Chitinimonas arctica: one gene and its partners. The protein of the gene in region 1 interacts with the protein of each later gene in a pairwise test. Links are inferred from orthologs where the notes say so. Each region holds a gene or a part of one and is shown on either strand. Other genes may lie near its edges.

Evidence for each region.
Region 2: the proteins of grxD (region 1) and FNU76_RS25085 interact in binary tests that used the Escherichia coli proteins (3 or more experiments, as listed by UniProt). The link is inferred for Chitinimonas arctica from one-to-one orthologs.
Region 3: the proteins of grxD (region 1) and FNU76_RS09025 interact in binary tests that used the Escherichia coli proteins (3 or more experiments, as listed by UniProt). The link is inferred for Chitinimonas arctica from one-to-one orthologs.

The regions. Positions count from the first base shown.
Region 1 is NZ_CP041730.1:2,352,776-2,363,469, forward strand. The notes cover bases 4,716-7,555. They hold grxD (Grx4 family monothiol glutaredoxin), read left to right. Parts: upstream 4,716-5,898; coding sequence 5,899-6,213; downstream 6,214-7,555. Other genes in these bases: prmC (peptide chain release factor N(5)-glutamine methyltransferase), read left to right, coding at 4,716-4,933; FNU76_RS10740 (hypothetical protein), read right to left, coding at 4,945-5,682; FNU76_RS10750 (methylated-DNA--[protein]-cysteine S-methyltransferase), read right to left, coding at 6,291-6,818; FNU76_RS10755 (DNA-3-methyladenine glycosylase 2), read right to left, coding at 6,815-7,555. In the rest of the region: FNU76_RS10715 (DUF4399 domain-containing protein), read right to left, coding at 1-199; gshA (glutamate--cysteine ligase), read right to left, coding at 246-1,547; mgtE (magnesium transporter), read left to right, coding at 1,780-3,219; FNU76_RS10730 (EAL domain-containing protein), read left to right, coding at 3,303-4,091; more of prmC, read left to right, coding at 4,088-4,715; more of FNU76_RS10755, read right to left, coding at 7,556-8,239; FNU76_RS10760 (hypothetical protein), read right to left, coding at 8,427-9,905; FNU76_RS10765 (LysE family translocator), read left to right, coding at 10,058-10,678. UniProt on the Escherichia coli protein: Monothiol glutaredoxin involved in the biogenesis of iron-sulfur clusters.
Region 2 is NZ_CP041730.1:4,652,652-4,658,330, forward strand. The notes cover bases 2,438-5,265. They hold FNU76_RS25085 (BolA family protein), read right to left. Parts: upstream 4,089-5,265; coding sequence 3,786-4,088; downstream 2,438-3,785. Other genes in these bases: FNU76_RS21260 (P-II family nitrogen regulator), read right to left, coding at 2,535-2,873; FNU76_RS21265 (peptidylprolyl isomerase), read right to left, coding at 2,954-3,736; FNU76_RS21275 (septation protein A), read right to left, coding at 4,356-4,937; FNU76_RS21280 (ABC transporter ATP-binding protein), read right to left, coding at 5,064-5,265. In the rest of the region: flagellar biosynthetic protein FliR, read left to right, coding at 1-492; FNU76_RS21250 (hypothetical protein), read left to right, coding at 771-1,226; FNU76_RS21255 (hypothetical protein), read left to right, coding at 1,321-2,421; more of FNU76_RS21280, read right to left, coding at 5,266-5,679. UniProt on the Escherichia coli protein: Transcriptional regulator that plays an important role in general stress response. Has many effects on cell morphology, cell growth and cell division. Acts by regulating the transcription of many genes, including dacA (PBP-5), dacC (PBP-6), ampC and mreB.
Region 3 is NZ_CP041730.1:1,975,863-1,986,387, reverse strand. What follows is about bases 3,581-6,251. They hold FNU76_RS09025 (BolA family protein), read left to right. Parts: upstream 3,581-4,631; coding sequence 4,632-4,871; downstream 4,872-6,251. Other genes in these bases: murA (UDP-N-acetylglucosamine 1-carboxyvinyltransferase), read left to right, coding at 5,012-6,251; FNU76_RS09030 (ABC transporter permease), read left to right, coding at 3,831-4,586; FNU76_RS09035 (ABC transporter ATP-binding protein), read left to right, coding at 3,581-3,775. Outside these bases: lipid asymmetry maintenance ABC transporter permease subunit MlaE, read left to right, coding at 1-454; outer membrane lipid asymmetry maintenance protein MlaD, read left to right, coding at 454-936; FNU76_RS09050 (MlaC/ttg2D family ABC transporter substrate-binding protein), read left to right, coding at 948-1,559; FNU76_RS09045 (STAS domain-containing protein), read left to right, coding at 1,567-1,842; FNU76_RS09040 (MlaA family lipoprotein), read left to right, coding at 1,885-2,781; more of FNU76_RS09035, read left to right, coding at 2,867-3,580; more of murA, read left to right, coding at 6,252-6,265; hisG (ATP phosphoribosyltransferase), read left to right, coding at 6,524-7,171; hisD (histidinol dehydrogenase), read left to right, coding at 7,243-8,541; hisC (histidinol-phosphate transaminase), read left to right, coding at 8,538-9,599; imidazoleglycerol-phosphate dehydratase HisB, read left to right, coding at 9,607-10,200; imidazole glycerol phosphate synthase subunit HisH, read left to right, coding at 10,215-10,525. UniProt on the Escherichia coli protein: Involved in cell resistance against acid stress.

The DNA of each region.
Region 1 (10,694 bases):
CGCCGGCCGGCCGCACCTTCATGCCCTTGATGCCGAATTTCACCGTCACGGTGGCAGGAACCACCGCACCGTCCTTCAAGCCGACGAATGACACGTGCGCGCCGGCGGGCGCGCCTTCGCCCGGGGCGGGATTGGCATGAACGGCCAGGCTGGCGCCCAACAAGCATCCGGCCAAGGCCGGTAGATATCGTAGCTTCATCTTTTCCTCCTAGGTTCTATCGTCCACACCCACCCTGGGCGCGAACTTAGATAGCAAGACTGATTTCTTCTTGTACTGGTTCCGTGGCCTCGATCTCGCGCGACGCGGCCAGCAAGGCCAGGCGAGCCACCACGCCGTAAGCATAGAAGCGATTCGGGGCGCAATCGGGGCTGCCGTCGCAGTCGGGCGTGGACAAGGGCGTGGTAAAGGCCAGCGGCTTGAAATAGGCGCCGGGCGCATTGAGATTCTCGTCCGCGCCGCGCTCGGTATGGACGCGATAGAAACCGCCTACCACGTAACGATCCATCATATAGACCACCGGTTCGGCCACGGCATCCTCGATCGTCTCGAAGGTCGGTACACCTTCCTGCACGATCACATCGCTCACTTCCAGGCCTTCCTTCACCACCGCCATCTTGTTGCGCTGCTTGCGATTGAGACCGATCACGTCTTCCGGCGACTTCACACTCATCACACCCATGCCATAGGTCCCGGCATCGGCCTTCACGATCACATAGGGCTCGGCATCGATGGCCAGCTCGCGGTACTTGGCGGCGGTCATGCCCAATATCCGCTCCACCTCGGCGGCCAATTCCTGCTCGCCTTCGCGCGTCTGGAAGTCGAGCTGGCTGACCTGGCCGAAATACGGATTGATATACCAAGGATCTATGCCCAGCAGTTCGCCGAATTCCGACGCCACGCCATCGTACTGGGCAAAATGCTGGGTCTTGCGGCGGGTGGACCAGCCTGCGTGCAAGGGTGGCAGCAGGTTCTGGTCGATATTGCGCAAAATATCGGGGATGCCGGCCGACAGATCGTTATTGAGCAGCACGACGCAGGGATCGAAACCCTCCACACCGACGCGGCGTCCCTTGCGCTGTATCGGTTCCACCGTCAGCGAGCCGCCATTCGGGAGCGCCAGCGTGGTCGGCTGGGTGATTTCCGGATTCAAGGATCCAAGCCGGACATTCAAGCCCGCCAACTTGAGGATGCGCGTCAGGGACGCCACATTCTGCAAGTAATAGGCATTACGGGTATGGTTCTCGGGGATCAGCAACAATCGCCGCGCATCCGGGCAGATCTTTTCCAGTGCGCTCTGTACCGCCTGCACGCAAAGTGGCGTGAAGTCGGGATTCAGGTTGTTGAAACCTCCCGGGAACAGATTCATATCCACCTGCGCCAACTTGAAGCCGGAATTGCGCAAATCGACCGAACCATAGAAGGGTGGGGTATTTTCCAGCCACTGACTGCGGAACCACGCCTCGATATCGGGCTGGGCGGCCAGCATCTTGCGCTCAAGGTCGAGTAGCGGGCCGGTCAGGGCGGTGGCGAGGTGGGGAACATTCATGATGGTGAACTCTTTTATGAAAGGCGGTCACGTGGCGTAGGCAGCCTAGTATGCAGCCTGCCTGAGATGGAAGGAGGGTGGAAGCACATTCCGTCGGATGACAAATTTAGCCAACCACGCCGATTTCAAGAGGCATACGGCGTCAGGCCGGCAATAATGAGCTGGACACCCGTGCTACACTCGCGCGGCTTTTTACGCCGCCCGATTTTCCGCCAGTTCCGAGGTTGTTGGTATGACCGCTCCCGCCCCTAAGCCAAAAGAAAACTTGCAGGAAACCCTGCAGCAGGTGGTGCGCATCCTCAATCGCCATCGCCTGGTGGAAAACCTGGTACACAAACAGGATATGCACAAGCACGCCCTGGTGGAAACCATCGTGCACAAGCAGAACCTGGCCGAGCTGGAAAAGCGCCTGGAACAGCTGCATCCGGCCGATATCGCCTTTGTGCTGGAATCGCTGCCGCTGGAAGACCGCCTGATCGCCTGGGGCCTGATCAAGCCGGAGATCGAAGGCGATGTGCTGCTGGAGGTATCCGACTCGGTCCGCGAGACCTTGCTGGCCGATATGGACCGGGCCGAGATCCTGGCCGCCGCCGAACACCTCGATACCGACGAGCTGGCCGACCTGGCGCCCGATCTGCCGCAGGACGTGATGTCCGAGCTGATGGGCTCGCTGGAAGAGGACGAACGGGCCGAACTGCAATCGGCGCTGTCCTATGCCGACGACCAGGTCGGCTCGCTGATGGACTTCGACATGGTCACCATTCGCGATGATGTGACCCTGGAAGTGGTATTGCGCTACCTGCGCCGCTTCGATGAACTGCCGCACCATACCGACAAGCTGTTCGTGGTCGACAATGACCAGCGCATCAAGGGTGTGTTGCCGATCAAGCGCCTGTTGATTACCGATCCGGACCGGGATGTTTCCGAAGTCATGGCCCACGAAGTCGTGATGTTTCGCCCGGACGATGATGCCGGCGACGCGGCCCAGGCTTTCGAGCGTTACGACCTGGTCTCCGCCCCCGTGGTCGACTCCACCCACAAGGTGATCGGCCGGCTGACCGTGGACATGATGGTGGACGTGATCCGCGAAGAATCCGAAGCGGAAATGCTCAGCCTGGGGGGCCTGAAGGAAGACGAAGACCTGTTCAGCTCGGTATGGCAATCCGCCCGCAATCGCTGGCCCTGGCTGGCGATCAATATTCTTACCGCCATCTTCGTCTCGCGCGTCATCGGCCTGTTCGAGGGCACCATCCACCAACTGGTGGCCCTGGCCGCGCTGATGCCCATCGTCTCGGGCATAGGCGGGAACACCGGCACCCAGACGGTCACCCTGGTCGTGCGCGGCCTGGCGCTGGGACAGATCAACCCCTCCAGCGCGCGCCGCCTGATCGTCAAGGAGCATGCCATCGCCTTGCTGAGCGGCGTGGTGTGGGGCGGTGTACTGGGCCTGATCGCCTGGTTGCTGTACGGCGATTTCCAGCTGGGCCTGGTGATGACGGCTGCCATGATCCTCAACCTGCAGGTCGCCGCCCTGGTCGGGCTGCTGGTACCGTTGACCATGGACAAACTGGGCCGCGACCCAGCCTACGGCTCCTCGGTCTTCCTGACCGCGGCCACCGACAGCATGGGGTTCTTCATCTTTCTTGGCTTGGCCACCATCTTCCTGGTATGACGGCCTTGCCATCGATTTCGCGCGCCGCATAAGTGTAAACGCGGCTCCATGGCTTCCCTAAGTCTCATGTCATAATCACCGCCATGTTCTCGCCCATCTCCGAACGCTCCGCCCATCCGGCCAGCGCCCGCTTGCCAGCCACCGTGCTGCTCGATCTGCTGCGCCACCAGCGGTACGGCGTCGAATACCAGCCCATCGTCGATCTGCAGCGCGACGAACCCATAGGCTACGAAGCGCTGGCGCGATTTTACGCGGCCGACGGCCAGCCGCTGGCGCCCAAGGGCGTGTTCGAGGCCTTGCATGGCAGCCCGCTCAGCCTGTTCCAGCTGGAATACGATATGAAGCGCCTGCAGCTGGCCTACGCACCCACGCAGGCCGAGCTGCTGTTCGTCAATCTCGATCCGGATGCCTATGCCGTCACCGCGAACGAGCCGGTCGATCCGCTGCTGACCTTGATGTCGCCGCGCCAAGGCCTGGTGGTGGAAATCATCGAGAATGCCAATGTGACCGATGCCTCGCTATCGCAGCAGCTGGCGCAAGCCTTTTCGGCCCGCGGCATCCGGCTGGCGCTGGACGATATCGGCGCACCAAACTCGATGATTTCCCTGGACGTATTGATGGCGGTGGACTGGTTTAAATTCGACCGCTCCTGGCTGGCGCGCGCGCGCGACGCCAAGTGTCGCGCCGCCCTGACCCATCTGATCGGCTTCGCCCATGAATGCGGCTGCCGCGTGATCCTGGAAGGGGTGGAACGGCAAGAGGACCTGCAATTGGCCCGCGCCTTGCAGGTCGATTGCGTGCAAGGCTTTCTTTATCACAAACAGTTCGTTTCGATATCGCTGGCGCCTCGGCCAGTCTGGGCCATGGTATGAACAGCGTTAAGCAATTGATCGATGAGGCACGTGCCAGCGGGCTACCCAGCCTGGAAGCCCGCCTGTTGCTGAGCCACGCCGGCGGTTTGAGCCGTACCCGTCAACTGGCCTGGCCGGATACGGTGCTGAGTACCGAGCAGGCAGGGCAGTACCGCGATCTATTGCGGCGCCGCAACGAAGGGGAACCGGTTGCTTATCTGGTCGGCTCGAGAGAATTCTTCAGCCTGGAATTTATCGTCAGTCCGGCCGTATTGATTCCCCGTCCGGAAACCGAGCTGCTGGTGGAACTGGCATTGGCGCGCCTCCCGCTGGAACGGGCGTGCAGCGCCTTGGACCTGGGCACCGGCTCCGGCATCATTCCCGTTTCGCTGCGCAAGCATCGGCCGCTGCTGGATATGCGGGCGGTCGATATCTCCGAACAAGCACTCGCCGTCGCCATGCGGAATGCCGAACGACACGCCACCCCCATCCTGCTCGGGCAAAGCGACTGGTATAGCGCGCTGACCGATGAGCGCTTCGACCTGATTGTCTCCAATCCCCCGTATATCGCCCACGCCGACCATCATCTGGCCGAAGGCGACCTGCGCTTCGAACCGCGCAATGCGCTGACCGACGAAGGCGACGGCCTGGTCCATATCCGCCGCATCGTCGGCGAAGCGCCTGCCTATCTACGCCCGAACGGTTGGCTGTTGTTCGAACACGGTTACGATCAAGCCGCCGCCAGCCGCGACCTGCTGAATGCGGCCGGCTTCGACCAGGTACAAAGCTGGCAGGACCTGGCCGGGATCGAACGCGTCAGCGGCGGCCATTGGCCAGGACCGGCCAGCGGCCAAAGTATTTAACACCGTCCAAATTACCAACGTGGATCCGGCGTAAACCCCTCGCGAGGAAATGCACTGGGTTGGTCCCGTGCCCGTTCGCGCCAGCGCCGCTCGGTGATCACCCCTGCCGCCGCCAGGTTGCGGCGGCTGTCGTAGCGCACCGCCAGCACTTCGCGCGGCTGTTCGCTGGCCCGTTCGAACTCGGTGCGCCGGACATGCGACTCCTCGATTTCACCATGGCCGGTGCCCATGGCGGCGGCGCTCTCCGCCTTGCGGGAGGCCATCGGCGGCCGATTGCCTTCCTTGGCGATGGCGGCCGGCGGCGGAACGTAGCGGCGTTCATTGAACACGGCCGCACCGATTACGCCGACGTCGAATGGGCGGTCGGTACGGGCGGCGTAGCTATCGCCCAGATCGGTGAAGTAGAAGCGCGCCACGCTGCCCATGGACTTGCGCCAGCCCGTCACCACCGTATCGGCATAGGGCTCCAATACATAACCGGATTGCCGAAAGGCGGCGGTTTCGCCACTGACCGCGTTGATGCCGTCCACCGACAACACCACCATGACGCGCTCGCGGCTCAGGTTGCGCAGGCGCAGCTGGTACGGCTCGCCTTCCTCACCCGCCACCCAGGCACGATTGCGTTGATGGTATTCGGGATAGGCGCGGCCGTAGCGGTCTTCGACGCGCAACTCAACTTGTTGCCCACGTTCGGCCAAGGCGCCCAAAGAGGCGGTAACGAGCAAAAGAGGGAATAGCATTTTTTTCATGGCGTGCTCCTGGTCCAGTCGGTATCGGTAATGCTTAAACGTACTTGTAGCGGCAACGGGGTTAACACCGACTGAATCGCGTACGACGGAAAAGGTCGTACGGTGGGCAAAATGGAGATCGACAGCTGCTGAAGCGGCCGCGTAAAATTTCAGATTGAATTTAATCGTTTAACGTTGGCTGTGACTCCACAGCCGGCGCACGCAAGGAAGAACGCTATGAGTACCCAGGAAAAGATTCGTCAAACCGTGACCGAAAACCCGGTCGTGTTGTACATGAAGGGTACCCCGACCTTTCCGCAGTGCGGTTTTTCCGCCAAGGCAACCAGCATTCTGAAGGCCTGCGAGGTGTCGTTCCATCCCGTCAACGTCCTGATCGACGATGAAATCCGCCAAGGCATCAAGGAATACGCCAACTGGCCGACCATTCCGCAGCTCTATATCAACGGTGAATTCATCGGCGGTTCGGACATCATCGGTGAGATGTACCAATCGGGCGAGCTGCAAAAGCTGCTCGAACCGCTGAAGGGCTGAAACAGCGCCAGTCGTACGCAAACGGGCCCGGATCCGAACGATCCGGGCCCGTTTGCCATTTGGTGCCGGGCGTACCGCTAGTCTTCCGGAAAAAGCGGCAGCGTGCCGGTAAGGTAAGGCTGGTGGGCTTGCTCGAAACGCAATAAGGCTTGCTTACGCGGCAAGCCGGCGGCATACCCGGTCAGCGAGCCGTCCGCGCCGATTACCCGATGGCAGGGCACTACCAGGCCGATAGGGTTGGTGGCATTGGCACGACCCACGGCGCGCGCCGCCCCCGGCTGGCCCAGCGCACGCGCCAACTCGCCATAGCTGCGGGTTTCGCCATAGGGTATCTCGCACAGCGCCGCCCATACTTCCCGCTGAAAAGGTGTTCCGGGTGCCGCCAAGGGCAGGCTGAAGCGGCGTAGCTCTCCCGCCAGGTAGGATCCCAGCTGCCGCCGCACTTCCACCAGCCTGGCCGCTTGCCATTGGGCACCGCGCCGCTCTGCCGCGGCGACCGCGTCCGGCCCGAAACTCAGGCTCAACAAAGCGCCCGTCTCATCGACCACACCCACCATGTCGCCAAATGGCGAGGGAATACCGTCCCAGGCAAGATCCCTCTTCATGCGGCCTCCTGCAAGCTTGCCCACAGATGTGCCGTTGCCAGGCTGCGCCAGGGTGCGAAACCCTCCATCAGTTGCAAGGTCTGTTCAGCATCCGGGCGCTGCGGTAGGGCGAAGAAGCGTTGCAATGCCAATACCAGCCCGGCATCGCCGACCGGCACGCAGTCGCCGAATCCCGCGCCGCGCATCAGCGTGTACTGGGCCGTCCAGGGCCCGATGCCGCGAATAGCCGTCAAACGGCGCAGCATGGCAGGGGCCGATTGCCGCGATAAAGCCTCCATATCCCAGCCGTGTTCAAGCAGATAGCGCGCGGTACCCACCAGGTATTCGGCCTTGGAGCGGGAGAATTGGCGGCCGTGCAATACGGCGGGGTCCAGCGCGGCCACCGCGGCGATATCGGGATGCGCAAGCATGCCGTCACCGGCCTCCCGCCCGGCCAGCTCGATCACCACCCGCCGCAACTTGGCCGCGAAGGTCAGGTTCACCTGTTGGCCCACGATGGCCCAGACCAAAGCCTCGAATACCGTGCCGCTCAAGGGCAGGCATAATCCCGGTCGGATGGCCAACAAACGCTTTGCGTCCGCTGTGCGTGCCTGGCCATCCGGCAGCGTCGGCCGCTCGGCCAAACCCAGGCAGCGCAGGGCCATATGGTGTGCCGCCACCATCATATCCGGCGCGACCTCGCCCAATACCTCGCAGTGGGCGGTCTCCGCCTCGATCCGCATGCACAGGCGTACCGGCCTGCCATGCAGCAATACCGCCTTGGTCACGCTATTGCCCCGCAGGCGTTCCGCCGGCCCGTCGCCATCGCGCCCCAGATAGGCCAATACTTCGGTTGCACGGTAATCGGCGGGAAGCGACAGGCAGAATTGGCTCCCGGCGGGCAGATCGCGGTAGGCCTGCGGCGCCAAGGCAAAAGCTTGCAGAAAATCATGCTGGAAAGCCGCCCCATCGGCAAAACCCGCCGCCGCCGCGACCGTTTCGATCGGCGCAGCCACTTGCATCAGACGGCGCTGCGCCCATTCCAGCCGATAGCGCAGCAAAAGTGCCGCAGCCGGTAGATGGCCGTGCCGCCGGCATAATTGGTCCAGCCGCTGCTGCGTCAATCCCACCTGGCGGGCCAATTCGGCCATCCGTGCGCCAGGTGCGTCGCTATGCAGACTTTGCAATACCGCCTCGTAGCGTTGCTCATCAAAGGGCGTGCCCTGGTAGAACAGATCGGGCCGGCAGTACTCGCAGGGCTGCAAGCCGGCTTTGCGTGCCTGCGCTTCGTTGCGGAAGAAACCAAGCTGCTCGAAGGGAGCCGGCGGGGTCGCGCACGAAGGTAGGCAGTAGCGGCCGGCAGCGGCGAGGCCGCTGAGGAAACGGCCGTCAAAACGGCTATCGCGGGTCAATAGCTGCTGATACAGGGAGACGGAATCCATGGCGGCAAGTGCGGGTCGAATAATGAGGAATTCATTCTACTGCCGATGGCTGTTTCCAGCTCGGGCGCCGGGCAAGACAAAAAATGGCCAAGCGTGGCATGCGCGATGCACTGTTGGTCGCACGGATATGCGTGGCGTTACCTCTCCGCTCGCGCCACTGCAAGGCGCTATTACATCAGGATAAGGATCAAAGCATGCCCTCGTCGAACAACCCTGCCGGGCCGGAGCTTATTTTATTTTCTGTCAAATATTTTTCTATTACCTTTAATTCGTAAGATAGCACGGCAATGTTATGGTCGGTTTTTTTTAAAATCGCCTCATTTTCCTCATTTTCCTTATCGGCAGGTGCGCTGCCGCGTCGCGCCTCGGGCTTTATATTTTCCGGAGTTGATTTCCTGATTTCCATGACTTTCTTCAGCTCAAGCTGCATAGCGGATTGAACTTCATCAAGTCTTGCAGATTTCCTTGCCCGCCAATTATTTTCCTCAGCCTCGATTACATTTAAAAAATGCAGAGCACCTCCTTGATTTGAAAGATATTCTTTTTTTAATTCTACAAGTTTATTCCTTAGTTTCATCAAATTTCCTTCTTGTATTTCCAGTATTTCCCCCAGTGCAACGCCCTCCGCTTTTTGGCGACTATCAGCTTGCTTGGAATTAGGCTGGAGATCTTTGAGTCGAACCTTCAAATCAGCAATACAATATTGAAAAGTTCCGTACTCATCCACCAATCCTGGAATGCGCTTCTCTATCTCTCGTTTGCGCAATTCCAATATTGGATCATCATCATTGAGGATTTTTACTACTTTCTTTTTTATAACGGGAGGGTGCCTTGGTTTTTTCTTTACCTTTGAAAAGCACCCCCCTTTTATTTTTCGCCCCCGATTCGGAAACAATAGATCCGGGTTTGATTCGTCGCGATGCCGGGTTTCATCGCATGATGCTACGTTTTTACCTTGCTCGTCTGTTGGTTTCTCCGCCTCGATAGATAATGGATTAGCCAGGAACGAGATTTTCGGGCCGCTCGCTGCTTGTGTAGCCGGTGCGGGAATTTTTTCGAGGGCAAGCACTTTTTCCGAATTGACTTCTTCGACAGCGGGTAAGCCATTACCGCAGGACGATACGCCTGGTTCATCCGGCCATGAAGGTTGGATATTGACCGCTGGTGAGCTCGGCGAGTCGCTAGCGGGTAAAGTGGCGGTCAGGAAATTTTTAGCGGGTTCACAATAAAATTCTTTACTGGTGATCGGGGCTGCGTCTGCCGTGAATACCACCGGTGTTTCGTCAGATAACAACGCGTTTTCGCCGAAGAGCTCCACTGCCTGGGCGTTCGTTAGCTCTACGCACCAATTCGCGGGAGGCATCACGGGTCCTTCGGGTAATTCCGCAGCTTTGGCAAGTGTGACTCGGCTATTTAATGAAGTGCACTGATTATCTTGGCGTGACTCACTTACGGATCTCTGCTTGCGTTCACCGAAGCAGAAAAATAATTGCAGGATCCTACGGAAGAAAACGTAAAAGATACTATCTCCTCGACTACCTTTTGAATCCGCTAATTTAATTTCGTGTGTTGGTTTTATTGCCGTCTTACCGAAGATACCGATAGGAACCGGCCAGGCGTCCCTATTGCTGACTGGTGCAGCTTTCCATCCAACAGGCTTGCTCATTTGCAAAAATTCCTTCTGATGATTCCAATCATAATCGATATTATTATTGAATTTCACAGACCACGAACAAGCCGCACTATCCAGTGCCACGCGTATCGAAGCGATGCTAGCATCTGGCTGCTGCTTTCCAGCATCTACCCAGGAACACCATCATGTCGCTCAATATCTGGCTCGCCTACCTCGCCGCCGTCTTCCTGATCTCCGGCACACCCGGTCCCAACATGTTGCTGGCCATGACCCATGGCATACACCATGGCTTGTCGCGTACCTTCAGCACCATGCTGGGCCTGCTGGCCGGCCTGGCCATCATCCTGTCCATCTCGCTGGGCGGATTGGGCGCCGTCTTGCTGGCTTCCAGCCATGCCTTCGACGCCATCAAATACCTGGGCGCCGCCTACCTGATCTATCTGGGTATCAAGACCTGGCGCAGCGCCGATAGCGATATGCGCACCGAAGGACGTCCGGACGCAGATAGCGCCTGGGCGCGCTTTCGCATCGGCATCTTGGTTGCCCTCTCCAATCCCAAGGCCATCCTGTTCGGCGTGGTGTTCTTCCCGCAATTCCTGGATCGTAACCAGCCCTTCGCCGCGCAGGCCAGCATCCTGCTGCTGAGTTTTATCGTGATCGAAACCGGTTGGATGTGCATCTACGCCAGCGGCGGCGCCCAATTGGCGCAATGGCTGAAGCGGGGACGACGCATGCAATGGTTCAATCGTGCCGCCGGCGGGGCCTTTGTCGGCGCCGGTCTGCTGCTGGGAACATTCCGGAGATAAGCGGCATAGGCTGAGC
Region 2 (5,679 bases), 2.3 Mb from region 1 along the record:
GCCGGCCACCTGGCGGGCTTGCAGATGGGCTTGGGCTTCGCCAGCTTCTACGACCCGCAGCACGGCACCAATACCGTGGTGGTAGCCCAGTTCGCCAGCCTGTTGACCATCCTGCTGTTCCTTTCCTTCAATGGCCATCTGCTGGTGATCGAGACCATCGTCAAGAGCTTTACCCTGCTGCCCATCTCGGCTGTGCCGCTGAAGACGGCAGGGTTGAAACTGCTGGTCGATTCGGCCGGCCAGATATTTACCTTGGGGCTGCTGTTGTCCTTGCCGGTGCTGGCGGCCTTGCTGATCACCAATCTTTCCATCGGCGTCATGTCGCGCGCCGCGCCGCAGTTCAATGTGTTCGCCGTGGGTTTCCCGCTGACGCTGGGGGTGGGGGTGGGGGCTTTCTATCTTTCCTTGCCGCATTTCTCGCCCCATGTGCAACGGCTGATCGATGAGGCGACCCGGCTGGCTTATAAGGTGGCGAGGGTGATGGCGGGGTAGGGGGCGCTGTGCGTTCGCATCGGCGTTTGCAGCGGTCGTGCAGCCAGACTTGACGCGGTTTTCAGGATGTTCGGATGAAATCGCCAGGGGAGAGGAGTCTGGCCCTGAGTTCGGCATACGCAGGCTGGGCGCTATGAAAACGACATGGGCATAATATTCTTTACGACAAGAAAATATTTATTTCGAAAGCAGTTTTTACTAATTAAGAGAAAAATAGACATGTTGTTTTTTTATTCATGTCGGCAACTTTGCTGATGTATCGGCTTAAGGAATGGGTTATGAATGGAGTAGTAATATCGACGCCTGTGATTTGGTCAGGTGGTCCTCGGGCGGAGCCTTCAGATAGGACGTCGGCTTCAGGAAAAAGTGCCTTAGGCTCGGAACATAAAATCGAAATTCATGAGAAAAAGGAAACGAATAATTCTCGCTGCGGGGAGAATACGCTTGCTGGAAAATTCGTCAACGCCCTTGGTAATATATTCCCCAAGGGAAATGTTTTCGAGAAAGTTGCTGGCAAGTTAAAGGTGGGTTATGAAAAGATAAGTGACTCGTTCGCATCTGTAGCGAAGAAAGTATGCTTGAGGGCGGATAAAAATGCAGATTTATCGCCCACTTTGGATTCAAGTAAGCCGAGCGTCGTTGATGGAAGGAAAGCAGGTAAGCCTCTTACGAATTCCGAAATTGTCGACGGCATTGTCAAAAATGGTGACTATATGAAGCTGTTTATTAGCTAAGTATTTTGCATGGGAGTGGCCGGTGGCGGCAACATTTCTCGCGTTAAGTGGCTGCGGTTATTTATATATCTAGTGCTGGCCAAAGGGGTAGGCAATGTCTGTTGGGTCAATGTTCGCAAGTGCGGCAAGTTTTACACGCAATTTGCTCGTTCAGGATAAAAGCAACGATACTCAAAGAAATGGAGAGGCGGAGGGGACGTTCGGTTCCAGTGTTATTAGCCTGGCAAACAACGTGCAAGATCGAATGCTCGGGGGAGTGGAAGCGCTCGGTAAAACATTTATTAGTGCGGTCAGGAATAATATGACTGAACCCGTAAGTGGCAAGATTGCTGACGCTGGTGGCAAGATAGTCAAGACTGCCGGTGAAGTTAGCGAAGCGTTGCGGCCGCGTATTCAAAGTGTAAGTGAAAGCCCGGTGGGAAGTGCGGCGAAGGAGTTGTTTAATAAGGCCGATAGAACGACACGCGCATTAACCACTTCCTTGTTGCCAACTGGAAGGGCTTTGGCGGATAGCAAGTCCGAGCAGCGTGCTGCGAGTATGAAAAGGGAGTCCATGGGACCGAGCCGGGTGCGAAATGACAATGTTGAGAGACGAAGTACTTCAATGTCAACATCGGTCGAATCTACTTCGCTGAATCCAGGTGTTGAGGAGTGTGAATTTATCCAAGACCTGGAGGAGGTGCCGCAGTCCAGTGATAATCAGTTGTATGCGAAGCTTAGTGATAGTAGGAGAGGATTATTCGACGCGTTGGAAGAAATGCAAGCGCTGGTGGACAAGTCATACGGGAGTAAGCCGAGTATTAGTGGACCATCTGAACAATCCGCTCCGAAACTAGATGGCGCCGTTGCGAGTCCAGACGTTTTGGTGCCAGAAAAACCTTCGTGGAAAAAAGGCGATGCTTGGAGCGATGTTCTGTTGGAGGCATTGGGTGAGCCTGGTGAAATTAATGTGCCGCCGGACAAGCCGGTGGATATTGACTCGCTCATTAACGAGATGTCTAACAGATACGGTCCCGGATTGGGCAATAGCGTTGCGAGCCGAGGGAGTTCGGCGCCAACAGAACCTTCTCAGACGAACGGTGGTACTTCGCTAAATTCCGATATGGGTGCGAGGAATGCTGAATGGAATAGCAAGTGGGGCGATGTTATAGCTTTGCTAACCCCGGAAGATAATATAATGAATAAAGAAGGCTGACTCAAAGGAGTCGGAATGAAGGCTGCGGCCGTCGGAGACCCAATGGTGCTTCCACGGCCGCGGCTTGATCCTTGCGGCAAGCCAGGGTTAAGCATCCCCAAAAAAATCCCTGCCTAAACCGCATCCTCCCCCGTCTCGCCCGTGCGAATACGCACAACCTGCTCCACCGAGGTGACAAAAATCTTGCCATCACCGATCTTGCCGGTGCGGGCCGCCTTGACGATGGCATCGATGGCCAAGTCCACCTTGTCCTCGGCGATCACGACCTCGATCTTGACCTTGGGCAGGAAGTCCACCACATATTCGGCGCCACGATAGAGCTCGGTGTGGCCTTTCTGGCGGCCGAAGCCTTTGACCTCGGTGACGGTCAGGCCGCTGACGCCTACCTCGGCCAGCGCTTCACGTACTTCATCCAGCTTGAACGGCTTGATGACCGCTTCGATTTTCTTCATACCCACGATGCATTTCTCCTTCAGACGTGACAAAGGGCCTGACGGCCCTTTGTGTACTTGCAAGCGTTGACCGCGCTCGATTACTCGACCTTGGCCTTGGCCTTCAGGTCGGCGATCAGCTTGTCCAGGTTCTGGCCTTGGACTTGCTGTTGCAGACCGGCCTTCACTTCGTCGAAAGCAGGGCCTTGCGGCTGGCGCACGTCTTCCAGCTTGATGACGTGGAAGCCGAACTGGCTCTTCACCGGCGCCTGGGTCACTTGGCCCTTGGCCAGCTTGACCATGGCATCGCCGAATTCCTTGACGAAGTTGGTCGGTGCGGCCCAGCCCAGATCGCCACCGTTGACCTTGCTGCCGGTGTCCTTGGACTTTTCCTTGGCCAGGTCTTCGAACTTCTTACCCTTCTTCAAGGCGGCGATCAGCTCGTTGGCTTCTTTTTCGGTTTCGACCAGGATGTGGCGAGCGTGGTATTCCTTGCTCGGCATCTGGGTCTTCAGCTTCTCGAATTCGGCCTTCAGCGCGGCTTCAGGAATGACATTGCTCTTTTGGTAGTTCTGCACGAAGGCCTTCAGCATGACGTTCTGCTGGGCCATGGCGGTTTCTACCTGCACATCGGCGTCCTTGGCCAGGCCTTGCTTGGCGGCTTCCTGGGCGATGACTTCCTTGGTGATCATGTCGTCGCGGATCTTGGCGCGCAGTTCCGGGCTGTCCTTGGCGCCGCGTTCGGCCAATTGCTTCAGGACGAAGTCCATCTGGGCTTGGGGAATGGCGACGCCATTGACCACGGCGACAGGCTTGTCGGCGGCGAATACGGAGCTGGCCAGCAGGGCGGCGATCAGGGCGGGAGCGAAAATCTTGGTTTGCATCGAATACGTCCTTCTTGGTCTTTAGAGGGTAATAGTCGTTAAAAACGGCTCAGGCATCTTCGCCGGGAGCCCGGGCATCGATGGCAAGCGCATGGATATCGCGCCGCATCAACTCTCCCAGTGTTTCGTAAACCAGTCGGTGACGTGCCACCGGCTTCAGGCCGGCAAAACGTTCGGACACGATACGCAGTTGAAAGTGCCCGCCGCCGGAAGCCGCACCGGCATGACCGACATGCTTGCCGCTGTCGTCACGCAATTCCAGCACAAGCGGACACAGGTCTGCCAGTTTCTCATGGATTTGTTCGATCGTGTTCACGTCGGCAATACCGTTCTTGAACGGCCGTACTTCCACACGCTGGTAGACCGCGGCGGTCAGATAGGGATCGGCATCGGCCCAGGCCTGGGCATCGGCCAGGCAATCGAACTCGGCCACGATCAGGCTGCCGGAAAAACCGGCGGGGCCGGGGTCCGGCGCATCGATGGCCGGGAAGGGGCCGGCCAGTACCAGCCGGCCCTGTTCCTGCAAGGCGTGCAGGCGGGCCAGATGGGCCGGGCGGTTGGCCAGCCGGGCAGCGAGGGAGTCAGGCGCGTCGTGACCGGTAATGGCATACAGCATGGCTCAGGTTTCCTTCTTCGGGCCGTCGCCGGCCGGTATCTGGCGCATCAGCCAGATGCCTTGGCAGATGGCAAAGACGAAGGGCAGGCCCAGGCCGCCGATCAGCTTGAACTTGACCCAGATGGCTTCGCCCAGGACATAGGCGACCCACAGGTTGAGCACGGCCATGAACAGGAAGAACAGGACCCAGGCCCACATCAGCGTATCCCAGGTGCGGGTGGGCAGATCCAGTTCCTTGCCCATCAACAGTGCCAGGGGCGGCTTCTTCATCACATAGCGCGAGATCAGCATGCCGCCGGCCAGCGCGACATCCAGGGCGCTGGTCTTCCAGAAGATGAAATTGGGGTTATGCAGCAACAGGGTGGCGCCACCGAATACGACGATGAGTCCCAGGCTCACCCATTGCATGGTTTCCACTGGTTTGCCGCGCAACTTCAACCAGGCCACCTGGGCCAGGGCGGCCGCCATGGTCAGGGCGGTAGCGAATTCGATAGGTTTGTTGATCCCGTATTCGGGAAAGGACAGGCCGGAAGAATAGCCCGCAACAAAGACGATGATGGGGAGTAGATCGAACAGGAATTTCATGGGGCGCGATTATGCCGATGGGCGGGCTAGGGAGCAATGAGTCTGCGACAAGCGGAGGGAAGATTGGTTTACCGACGCGCGTGGGAAGGGTACTGGACGGATAGGATTTTACGCTGCCAGCGGCTGCTAGCCGCCATCGCCCACCGCCAATTGCCAATGCCCTTCCTGGCTTTGCCAGAGCGTCAGCGGCCAGTCGTATGCCTGGCTCAGGTGGTCGGTCCGCAAGGCTTGCGCGGGTTTGCCCTGTGCCAGCAGGCGGCCGTTCCCCAGCAGCAGGACCTGGTCCGCCCAGCGGGCCGCCAGGGGCAGGTCATGCAGTACCGTGACGATGGTGCGGCCTTCCGCCGCTTCCTGGCGCAGGCGGCGCAATAGCAGCAGCTGGTGCTTCAGGTCGAGATGGTTGGTGGGTTCGTCCAGCAGCCAGATCGGTGCGTCCTGGGCCAGCAGGCGGGCCAGGCTGGCACGCTGTCGTTCGCCGCCGGACAGGGTATGCCAGCGCCGGCCGGCCAGTGCGCCCAGCTCGAAGACCGCCAAGGCGTGCTCGACCCGGGCGGCATCGTCGCTGCCGGGGCGGCCGAAGCTGCCCAACTGGGGGCGCCGGCCCAGCAGCACGTATTCGGCCACGGTCAGCGGCAGGTCCTGCGGGGGGAATTGTCCCAGCCAGCCGATGCGGCGGGCCCGTTCCGCGGTGGTCATGGCCCGCAGCGGCATGGCGTCCAGCCAGACCTCGCCGCGGCTGGGG
Region 3 (10,525 bases), 380 kb from region 1 along the record:
GGCCGGTTCCGCCATTACCGCCGAGATCGGCCTGATGAAGGCCACCGAGCAACTGGCCGCCATGGAAATGATGGCGGTCAATCCGGTCGCCCGCGTGGTGGCGCCCCGCTTCTGGGCCGGCGTCATCTCGATGCCCATCCTGGCCGCGCTGTTTTCCGCCATGGGCATTTTGGGCGGTTACGTGGTCGGCGTCGTGCTGATCGGGGTGGATGCCGGTTCCTTCTGGGCGCAGATGCAGGCCCAGGTCGATCTTTACAACGATATCGGCAACGGCTTGGTGAAAAGTGTCGTATTCGGTGTCGCTGTATCCATTATCGCGGTGTTCGAAGGTTTCGATGCGCCGCCCACCGCGGAAGGCGTCTCGGGCGCGACCACGCGCACGGTGGTGACGTCTTCGCTCGTTATTCTGGTTCTGGATTTCATCCTGACCGCTTTCATGTTTAGAGGTGTCTGATGAATCGCCGCGTTTACGACTTCTGGGTCGGTGTGTTTGTGATGCTGGGGCTGGCTTCGCTGGCATTCCTGGCCTTGCGGGTCAGCAATGTATCCAATGGCGGCAGCAAGGCCACGTACCGGGTGACCGCGGCCTTCGACAATATCGGTGGCTTGAAGGCGCGTGCGCCGATCAAGAGCGCCGGCGTGCTGGTGGGCCGGGTGGCGGGGATCAGCCTGGATCCGGTGACCTATCGGGCCATGGTTGCCCTGGATATCGAGCAGGGTTACCACTTCAGCCGCGACTCGTCGGCCGAGATCCTTACCTCCGGCATCCTCGGCGATCAGTACATAGGGGTTGAACCTGGCGCGGATGAAACCATGTTAAAGAATGGCGATCGAATCACGCTCACTTCTTCGGCCGTCGTGCTGGAAAAGTTAATCAGTCAGTTCATGTTCAGCAAAGCAGCGGAGAATCCCGCTCAGCCGACTACTGCACCATAACAGGAAGAATCATGCGTAAACTCTTTGCCTTCATCATGCTGGTCGCCGGTTTGACCGCCACCGCGGCAGACGTTCCTGCCCCCGAGCAGCTGGTCCGCAACACCAGCAAGGACGTGCTGGAAGCCATCAAGAAGGACAACCTCACGCCCGCCGACAAGCGTTTCCGTGAGTTGGTCGAGGCCAAGGTGCTGCCCAGCTTCGACTTCAATCGCCTGACCGCACTGGCGGTGGGCCGTTATTGGAAGCAGGCTACACCTGACCAACAGGGTTCGCTGGTGCGCGAATTCCGTACCTTGCTGGTGCGGACCTACTCCACCGCGGTGGGCGCCAACAAGCTGCAGAATATCGACGTCAAGCCGGTCAAGATGGCCGAGTCCGATACCGACGTGACGGTCCGTACCGAAGTGTCGGCTTCCACCGGCCAGCCTTTCCCCATCGACTACCGCCTGATCAAGGTCGGTAGCGACTGGAAGGTATACGATATCGCCGTGGAAGGCGTGAGCCTGGTGACCAACTACCGCACCAGCTTCAACCAGACTATCCAGAAGGACGGCATCGACGGCCTGATCAAGGCCCTGGCCGACCGTAACGCGGCACAACCGGCCAAGACGCCGTCAAAGTAAGTGGATCATGAGCGAATCTGTCAAACTCAGCGGCGCCCTCACGCTCGATTCGATTTGCCGGGTCCAGCGCGAGGTTGCCGACAAGCTGACTGCGCCGGCCTTGGTGCTGGATCTGTCCGAAGTGAGCGAGATCGATTCGACCGCGGTCAGCCTGTTGCTGCATTGGCAACGCGACGCCGTGGCCGCCGGCCGCCAGCTTACGCTGCAGCGGCCGCCGGCCAACCTCACCAGCCTTGCCGCGCTTTATGGCGTCGAGGAATTCCTGCCGCATATCCAGGCATGAGCGTGCGCTATGCTTGAAGTCATATCCACGCGGAGTGCTTCGATGCGCCACCGGCTCCCTCTGTTGTTGAGCCCGCTGTTGCTGGCGGCATGTGCCACGCCGACCAACCATTACGATCCGCTCGAACCGATCAACCGCAAGGTCTATGCATTCAATAGCGCCTTGGATAAGGCCGTGCTCAAGCCGGTGGCCAAAGGTTATGTCGCCATCACGCCCAAGCCGATCCGTGCCGGCGTCGCCAATTTCTTCGGCAACCTGCAGGATGTCTACATCGGCGCCGCCAATCTGCTGCAAGGCAATTGGCGCGATGCAGCCAGCGATGGTACCCGGGTGGTGTTCAATTCGACCTTCGGTTTGCTCGGCCTGATCGATATCGCCAGCCAGGCCGGCCTGGAAAAGCACGATGAGGATTTCGGCCAGGTACTGGGTCATTGGGGCATGGGCAGCGGCCCCTATCTGGTCGTGCCTTTCCTCGGCCCCAAGACCTTGCGCGACACCGCCGACTGGGCCGGCAGCTATGCCTTGGACCCGGTGCGGGCAATTCAGGACGATCAGGCCGCGACGGGCTTGAACCTGCTGCGCATGGTCAACCTTCGCACGGAATTGCTGGCGGCCGACTCGGTAGTCCAGGCGGCCAGTTTCGGCGACGAATACGGATTTGTCCGCGATAGCTATCTGCAGCGTCGCTACAACATGGTTTGGAACGGCAATCCGCCCAAGCCGCTGCCCTTGGGTGACGGCGACGAGGAGGAGATAGACGTCAAGGATCTCGACTTCTCCACCACACCGAAACCGGCTGCCGAGGCATCGGGTGCCGGTGCGCCCGAAGCGCCGGCGCCGGTTGCCGCGGAGCCGCCCGCGGCCAATCCTGTCGCGGCGCCTGCGCCCGCTGTCGAGCCGCCGGCAACCGCCATACTGTCCGATCCTCCGCCGCAGTGATGTAAACATGCGACCACTCGGTCGCTGTTTCATTTTCTCGTTGCCCAAGTCGGGTAGAATCCACGCTTTCCGCTCGCCTACGCCCATGAACGTCGCCATCCGTTTTTCTTCAGTCAAAAAGCGCTTCGGCGAACTCGAGGCCCTCAAGGGCGTCGATTTCGAAGTGCGCGAAGGCGAATTCTTCGCCTTGCTGGGGCCGAATGGTGCCGGCAAGACCACGCTTATCTCCATCCTCGGCGGATTGACCCGCGCCGACAGCGGTTCGGTGCAGGTCCTGGGCAGCGATGTGCAGAGCGATTACCGGGCGGCGCGACGCAAGGTCGGCATCGTGCCGCAGGAACTGACCTTCGATCCTTTCTTCACCGTGCGTGAAACGCTGCAGTTCCAGTCAGGCTATTTCGGCATGCGCCGCAACGATGCCTGGATTGACGAACTGCTTGCGCACCTGGGCCTCGGCAATAAGGCCAATGCCAATATGCGCTCGCTGTCCGGCGGCATGAAGCGCCGCGTGATGGTGGCGCAGGCCTTGGTGCACAAACCGCCCGTGATCGTGCTGGACGAGCCGACAGCAGGCGTGGATGTGGAGTTGCGGCAGACCTTATGGGCGTTTATCCAGCGGCTCAATGGCGAAGGCCACACCATTGTGCTGACCACCCATTATCTGGAAGAGGCGGAAACGCTGTGTAACCGCATTGCCATGCTCAAGCAAGGCGAGTTGGTCGCGCTGGATGACAAGGCCGCGCTGATGGCATCGCATTCGGCCCGTACCTTGGCGCTCAAGCTGTCGCCGGACGTATTGCCGGCGGCACTGCAGCCGTTTTTGGTCATGCAGCGCGAGGATAGCTATCATCTGAAGCTGGATGATTGCACGACCCTGGAAGCGTTGTTGGCCTGCCTGCGCGAAGCCGGCGTAACGGTGCGCGATATCGAAATCCTCAAGCCCGATCTCGAATCGGTGTTTCTCGACGTGATGGGAAGGAAGCGCACGGCCTAGGCGCGAAGGTGGCGGCCCGGCCGTCCACCCCGTTCCCTTGCCAAGCCAACACGATATGCAAGGCTTCTATACCCTGTTCTATAAGGAATTGCTGCGTTTCTGGAAGGTCAGCTTCCAGACCGTCGCCGCGCCGGTACTCACGGCCGTACTTTATCTGCTGATCTTTTCGCATGTGCTCGAATCGCATGTCGAAGCCTATCCCGGCGTGCGCTACACCGCCTTCCTGATTCCGGGCCTGGCCATGATGTCGATGTTGCAAAATGCCTTCGCCAATACGTCCAGCAGCCTGATCCAGTCGAAGATCACCGGCAATATCATCTATATCCTGCTGCCGCCGCTCAGCCACCTGGAGTTTTTCTCCGCCTATGTGCTGGCGGCCGTGGTGAGGGGGGTAATGGTGGGTGCGGGCGTATTGCTGGTGACGCTGCTCTTCGCCTGGCCGGATTTCAAATATCCCCTGTGGATCGTTGTCTTCGCCCTGCTGGGTTCGGGCGTGATGGCGGTGCTGGGCCTGATCGCCGGGATCTGGGCCGAGAAGTTCGACCAACTGGCGGCTTTTCAGAACTTTATCATCGTGCCGCTGACCTTCCTGAGCGGGGTTTTCTATTCCATCCATTCCCTGCCGGCGTTCTGGCTGGGTGTGTCGCACCTCAACCCGGTGTTCTATGCGATCGACGGCTTCCGGTTCGGCTTTTTCGGCGCCAGCGACGTGTCGCCCTGGCTGAGCTTTACGGTCGTATTCGGCACCTTTCTGTTATTGGCCGCATTCACCTTGCATTTGCTCCGTACGGGCTACAAGCTCAAGCATTGATTACGCTGGCGGCCACAACCGCTCGGCAAACTGATTAGAAACGTCATGGTTACCCCAGAACAAGTCAAACAATACATCGCTACCGGCCTGGCCTGCGAAGTGCTCGAAGTGTCCGGCGACGGCCATCATTTTGAAGCGACCATCGTGGCCCGCGCCTTTGACGGCCTGCCACGCGTGCGTCAGCACCAGCTGGTGTACCAAGCGCTGGGTGAGCGCATGCGTGAGGAAATCCACGCGCTGTCGATGAAGACCTATAGTCCGCACGAATGGAAAAACCGGGCCTGAAAAAGACGGGGCGGGACAAGCCGGGCCACAGCGACAAGCTGGGCCTGTTCCTGGTGAATCTGCCCTGGGTATTCGTACTGCTAGTGCTGTGGTGGCTATTTTGCTAGCTGCCGGCACGCCAACCCAATATCGAGCTGCACATGGACAAACTGAAGATCACCGGTGGTAATGCGCTGGAAGGCGAAATCACCATTTCGGGTGCCAAGAACGCCGCCCTGCCCATTCTATGCGCCTCGCTGCTGACGGCCGATACGCTGCGGCTGACCAATGTGCCGCAGTTGCGCGATGTCTTGACCACGCAGAAGCTATTGCAAGGCATGGGCATGCGGGTCATGACCGACAATGTGCACGAGTTCGAGATGACCGGTGCCAGCGTCGACACGCTGGAAGCGCCCTATGAGCTGGTGAAGACCATGCGCGCGTCCATCCTGGTGCTGGGTCCGTTGCTGGCCCGCTTCGGCGAAGCCCGGGTGTCCTTGCCCGGCGGTTGCGCCATCGGTAGCCGGCCCGTCGAGCAGCACATCAAGGGCATGCAGGCCATGGGTGCCGAGATCAATATCGAGCACGGCTATATCCACGCCCGTGCCAAGCGCCTGAAGGGCGCCCGCATCGTTACCGATATGGTGACGGTGACCGGCACGGAAAACCTGCTGATGGCGGCGGCCTTGGCCGACGGTGTCAGTACGATCGAGAATGCCGCCCGCGAACCCGAAGTGGTCGACCTGGCCGAGTGCCTGATCAAAATGGGCGCCAAGATCAGCGGGCACGGCACCGACACCATCACCATCGAAGGTGTCGAACGCCTGCATGGCGCCAGCCACGCCGTGATGCCCGACCGTATCGAGACCGGGACCTTCCTGTGCGCGGTCATGCTGGCGCGCGGCAAGGTGGTGCTGCGCAATACCCGCGCCAATATCATGGAAAGCGTGTTGGACAAGCTGCGCGAAGCCGGCGCCTATCTGGAAGCCGGCGATGGCTGGATCAGCATAGAGATGCGCGAGCGGCCCCGTGCCGTCAGCCTGCGTACCTTGCCCTACCCGGCTTTCCCGACCGATATGCAGGCGCAGTTCATGGCCATGAATACCCTGGCCAGCGGCACCAGCGTGCTGACCGAAACGATCTTCGAAAATCGTTTCATGCACGTTTCCGAACTGGCCCGCATGGGCGCCGATATCCATGTCGATGGCCATACCGCCGTGGTGCAGGGCGTGAACAAGCTATCCGGCGCCTGCGTGATGGCAACGGACCTGCGCGCTTCCGCCTCCTTGGTCATCGCCGGCCTGGCTGCGGACGGGGAGACCATCGTCGATCGCATCTACCATCTGGATCGCGGCTACGAGCATATCGAAGCCAAGCTGGGCGGGGTGGGGGCGCAGATCGAACGGACGGTCTAGTCGGTACGATTTCGAATAGAAGTCCACAAAGATAATCGCCATACTGGTCTCGCCGGTATGGCGGTTTTTTTTGATCAAGTGGATGCAGATCACCATTGGGTGGATTTTGAGCCGAATTTGACTAGACAACTTAATATCAAATTTACGTAAGCGCATGATAGTCAAGAAAGATATGCTTCTAAATGAAGTAGACAACTTTCTCTCGTCAGCGGCGCGAGAGGTCGGCATAATCCCTCTTCTGTCGTTTCTTGCCTCGCTATGATCACCATCGCCCTCTCCAAAGGCCGCATCTTCGAAGAAACCGTGCCCCTGCTGGCCGCGGCCGGCATTGTGCCGAGCGAAGATCCGGAATCCTCGCGCAAGCTGATCCTCGCCACCAATCGGGAGGATGTGCGGCTGGTGATCGTACGCGCCACCGATGTACCCACCTATGTGCAATATGGCGCGGCCGATCTCGGTATCGCCGGCTACGATGTGTTGTTGGAGCACGGTGGGGTGGGCTTGTACCAGCCGCTGGATCTGGCCATCGCCAAATGTCGCCTGATGGTGGCAGTACGCGAAGGCTTCGATTATTTCGCGGCGGTCAAGCAAGGGGCACGCTTGCGGGTTGCCACCAAATATGTGGAGTCGGCCCGCGAACATTTCGCCAAGAAGGGCGTCCACGTCGATCTGATCAAGCTATACGGTTCGATGGAGTTGGCGCCGCTGGTGGGGCTGGCCGACGCCATCGTCGATCTGGTCAGCACCGGCGGGACCTTGCTGGCCAATCAGCTGGAGGCGGTGGAACACGTGCAGGACGTCAGTTCCCGGCTGGTGGTCAATCAGGCCTCGCTCAAGCTCAAGCGCGCCGGCGTCCAACCCATCATTGATGCATTCGCTTCGGCGAGTGCCCACCACCACGATTGAAGCGGGTCGCCAGCGAGCCCGCCCGAAACGTTTTGCAACGTCGGGCGTGGCCCGACCAGTGAGGTGAACCCATGCAGCGTCTTAATAGCACCGATCAGGCATTTTCCAGCCAACTGCAGTCCCTGCTTGCTTTCGAAACGGCCCAGAACCCGGCCGTCGATGCGACGGTTGCCGCCATCCTGGCCGATGTAAAGCAGCGCGGCGATGCGGCGGTGCTGGAATATACCCAGCGCTTCGATGGCGTCGCGGCCGCATCCATGGCGGAGCTGACTTTGTCGCCCGCTACCTTGCAAGCCGCGTATCAGCGTTTGCCTGCGGCGCAGCGCGAGGCACTGGAAGCAGCGGCTGCCCGTGTGCGGCGTTATCACGAGCGGCAGGTGCAGCCGGCCTGGCAGTACCGCGAGGATGACGGTACGGTGCTGGGGCAGGCGATCACGCCGCTGGACCGCGTCGGCCTGTATGTGCCCGGCGGCAAGGCAAGCTATCCCAGTTCGGTCCTGATGAATGCCATTCCTGCCAAGGTGGCCGGGGTGGGCGAAATCATCCTGGTGGTACCGACACCACGCGGCGAACGCAACGACCTGGTGCTGGCCGCCGCCCATATCGCCGGCGTGGATCGCGTGATCACCATCGGCGGCGCCCAGGCGGTCGCGGCGCTGGCGTATGGTACGGCGACCATTCCCCAGGTGGACAAGATCACCGGACCGGGCAACCAGTATGTCGCCGCGGCCAAGCGGGCCGTATTCGGCCTAGTCGGTATCGATATGGTGGCCGGTCCATCGGAGATCCTGATCATCTGCGACGGCGGTACCGATCCGGACTGGATCGCGATGGATCTGTTCAGCCAGGCCGAGCACGATGAAATTGCCCAGTCCATCCTGCTCTGCCCCGACGCCGAATATTTGGAACGGGTGGCTGCCAGCATCGCCCGGCTGCTGCCGGAGATGCCGCGGCGCGACATCATCGCCGCCAGCCTGGCCAATCGCGGCGCGCTTATCCAGGTGCGCGACCTGGCCGAGGCCTGCCAGCTGGCCAACCAGATCGCGCCGGAGCATCTTGAATTGTCGGTGGCCGATCCCTGGCCCCTGCAAGCGGCGATACGCCATGCCGGCGCCATCTTTCTTGGGCGCTACGCCTCGGAAGCGCTGGGCGACTACTGCGCCGGCCCCAATCATGTCTTGCCGACCTCGCGCACGGCCCGATTCGCCAGTCCACTGGGTGTCTACGACTTCCAGAAGCGTTCCAGCCTGATCTATGTCTCGCAGGCCGGGGCGCAAAGCCTGGGACGCATCGCCACGACACTGGCGCAGGGCGAAGGCTTGCCGGCGCACGCCCTATCGGCGGCTTACCGCCTGGAGGAAAACCAATGACCGCCGCGGACTGGATACGTCCCGAGATTGCCGAGCTGAGCGCCTACCGGGTTGCCGATGCGACCGGCTTGATCAAGCTCGACGCCATGGAAAATCCCTATCCCTTGCCCGAAGGCCTGCGCGCCGAATTGGGCCAACGCCTGGCGGCGGCGGCGCTGAACCGCTATCCCGATCCCCATGGCGGCGGGCTCAAGGAGGCGCTGCGCACGGCTTTCCGGATTCCTGCTGCCGCCGACATCCTGCTGGGCAATGGGTCGGATGAGCTGATCACCCTGGTCTGCCAGGCGCTTGCCCGCCCCGGAGCCTGCTTGCTGGCGGCCGAGCCCTCGTTTGTCATGTACCGGATGAATGCCGTTTTCAGCCGCCTGGAATATGTCGGCGTGCCGCTGCGGCCGGATTTTTCCCTGGACTTGCCGGCCATGCTGGCAGCAATCGCGCAACATCGCCCGGCGGTGGTCTTTGTCGCCTATCCGAACAACCCCACGGGGCCGCGCTACGCTCGCGCCGAGGTAGAAGCGATCCTGGACGCCGCGCCTGGGCTGGTGGTGGTGGACGAGGCCTATTCCGCGTTCGCCGACGATAGCTTGATGGACATGGCAGGTTCGCATCCCCGCCTGTTGGTATTGCGTACGCTGTCCAAGCTGGGCTTGGCGGGAATACGGCTGGGCTATGCCGCCGGCCCGGCCGATTGGATGGCGCAGCTGGACAAGGTGCGGCCGCCCTACAATATCAATGTGCTGAGTCAGGTCGCCGCTGCCTTCGCCTTGGCGCACCTGGCGGAATTCGACGCGCAGACCGCCATCCTGCGGCGGGAACGCGCGCGTTTGGCCCTGGCGCTGGCCGCCTTGCCCGGCGTGACGGTGTTCCCTTCCGAGGCCAATTTCCTGCTGCTGCGCGTGGCGGATGCGGAGGGGACATTCGCCAAGCTGCGCAATGCCGGTATTTTGATCAAGAATCTACATGGCGCGCATCCGCTGCTGCTGAACTGCCTGCGTGTCACCGTCGGCACCCCGCAGGAAAACGAGCGCGTGCTGAGCGTCCTGCCTACCTGTCTGTGAGTCGAATATGCGCCAAGTCAGTCTTAGCCGTAACACGCTGGAAACCCAGATCACCGTCACGCTCAACCTGGACGGCAGCGGCAAGAGCCGTTTCGATACCGGCGTGCCCTTTCTGGAACATATGCTCGACCAAGTGGCCAGGCACGGTCTGATCGACCTGGAGATCGTCGCCCGCGGCGATCTGCATATCGACGCCCACCATACCGTCGAGGATATCGGCATCACCCTGGGCCAAGCCCTGGCCCGGGCGATTGGCGACAAGCAAGGCATCCGCCGTTATGGCCATGCCTATGTGCCGCTGGATGAAGCCCTCAGCCGGGTCGTGATCGATTTGTCCGGCCGCCCCGGCTTGAGCTATGGCGTGACCTATACGCGCGCCAGCATCGGCCAGTTCGACGTCGATCTGTTCAGCGAGTTCTTCCATGGCTTCGTCAACCACGGCATGCTGACCCTGCATATCGACAATCTCAAGGGCAGCAACGCCCACCACCAGGCCGAGACCATCTTCAAGGCATTCGGCCGGGCACTGCGCATGGCGGTGGAAATGGATGAACGGATGGCGGGGGTGATGCCTTCCACCAAGGGTACATTGACGGCCTGAGCCGGGGGAAATACATGAAGATCGCCGTCATCGACTATGGCATGGGTAATCTGCGTTCCGTCACCCACGCCTTGGAACATGTTGCGCCCGAGCATCAGATCATCCTCAGCGGCGATCCGGCCGTGATCGCCGCCGCCGACAAAGTGGTCTTTCCCGGCCAGGGCGCGATGCGCGACTGTATGCGCGAGCTCGATAACCGTGGCCTACGCGAAGCCGTGCTGGCCAGCGCCCGAGAAAAGCCTTTCCTCGGCATTTGCGTGGGCGCCCAATTATTGTTTGAAATCAGCGAGGAGGGTGGCCGCAGCCAGGCACTAGGCGTGTTTGC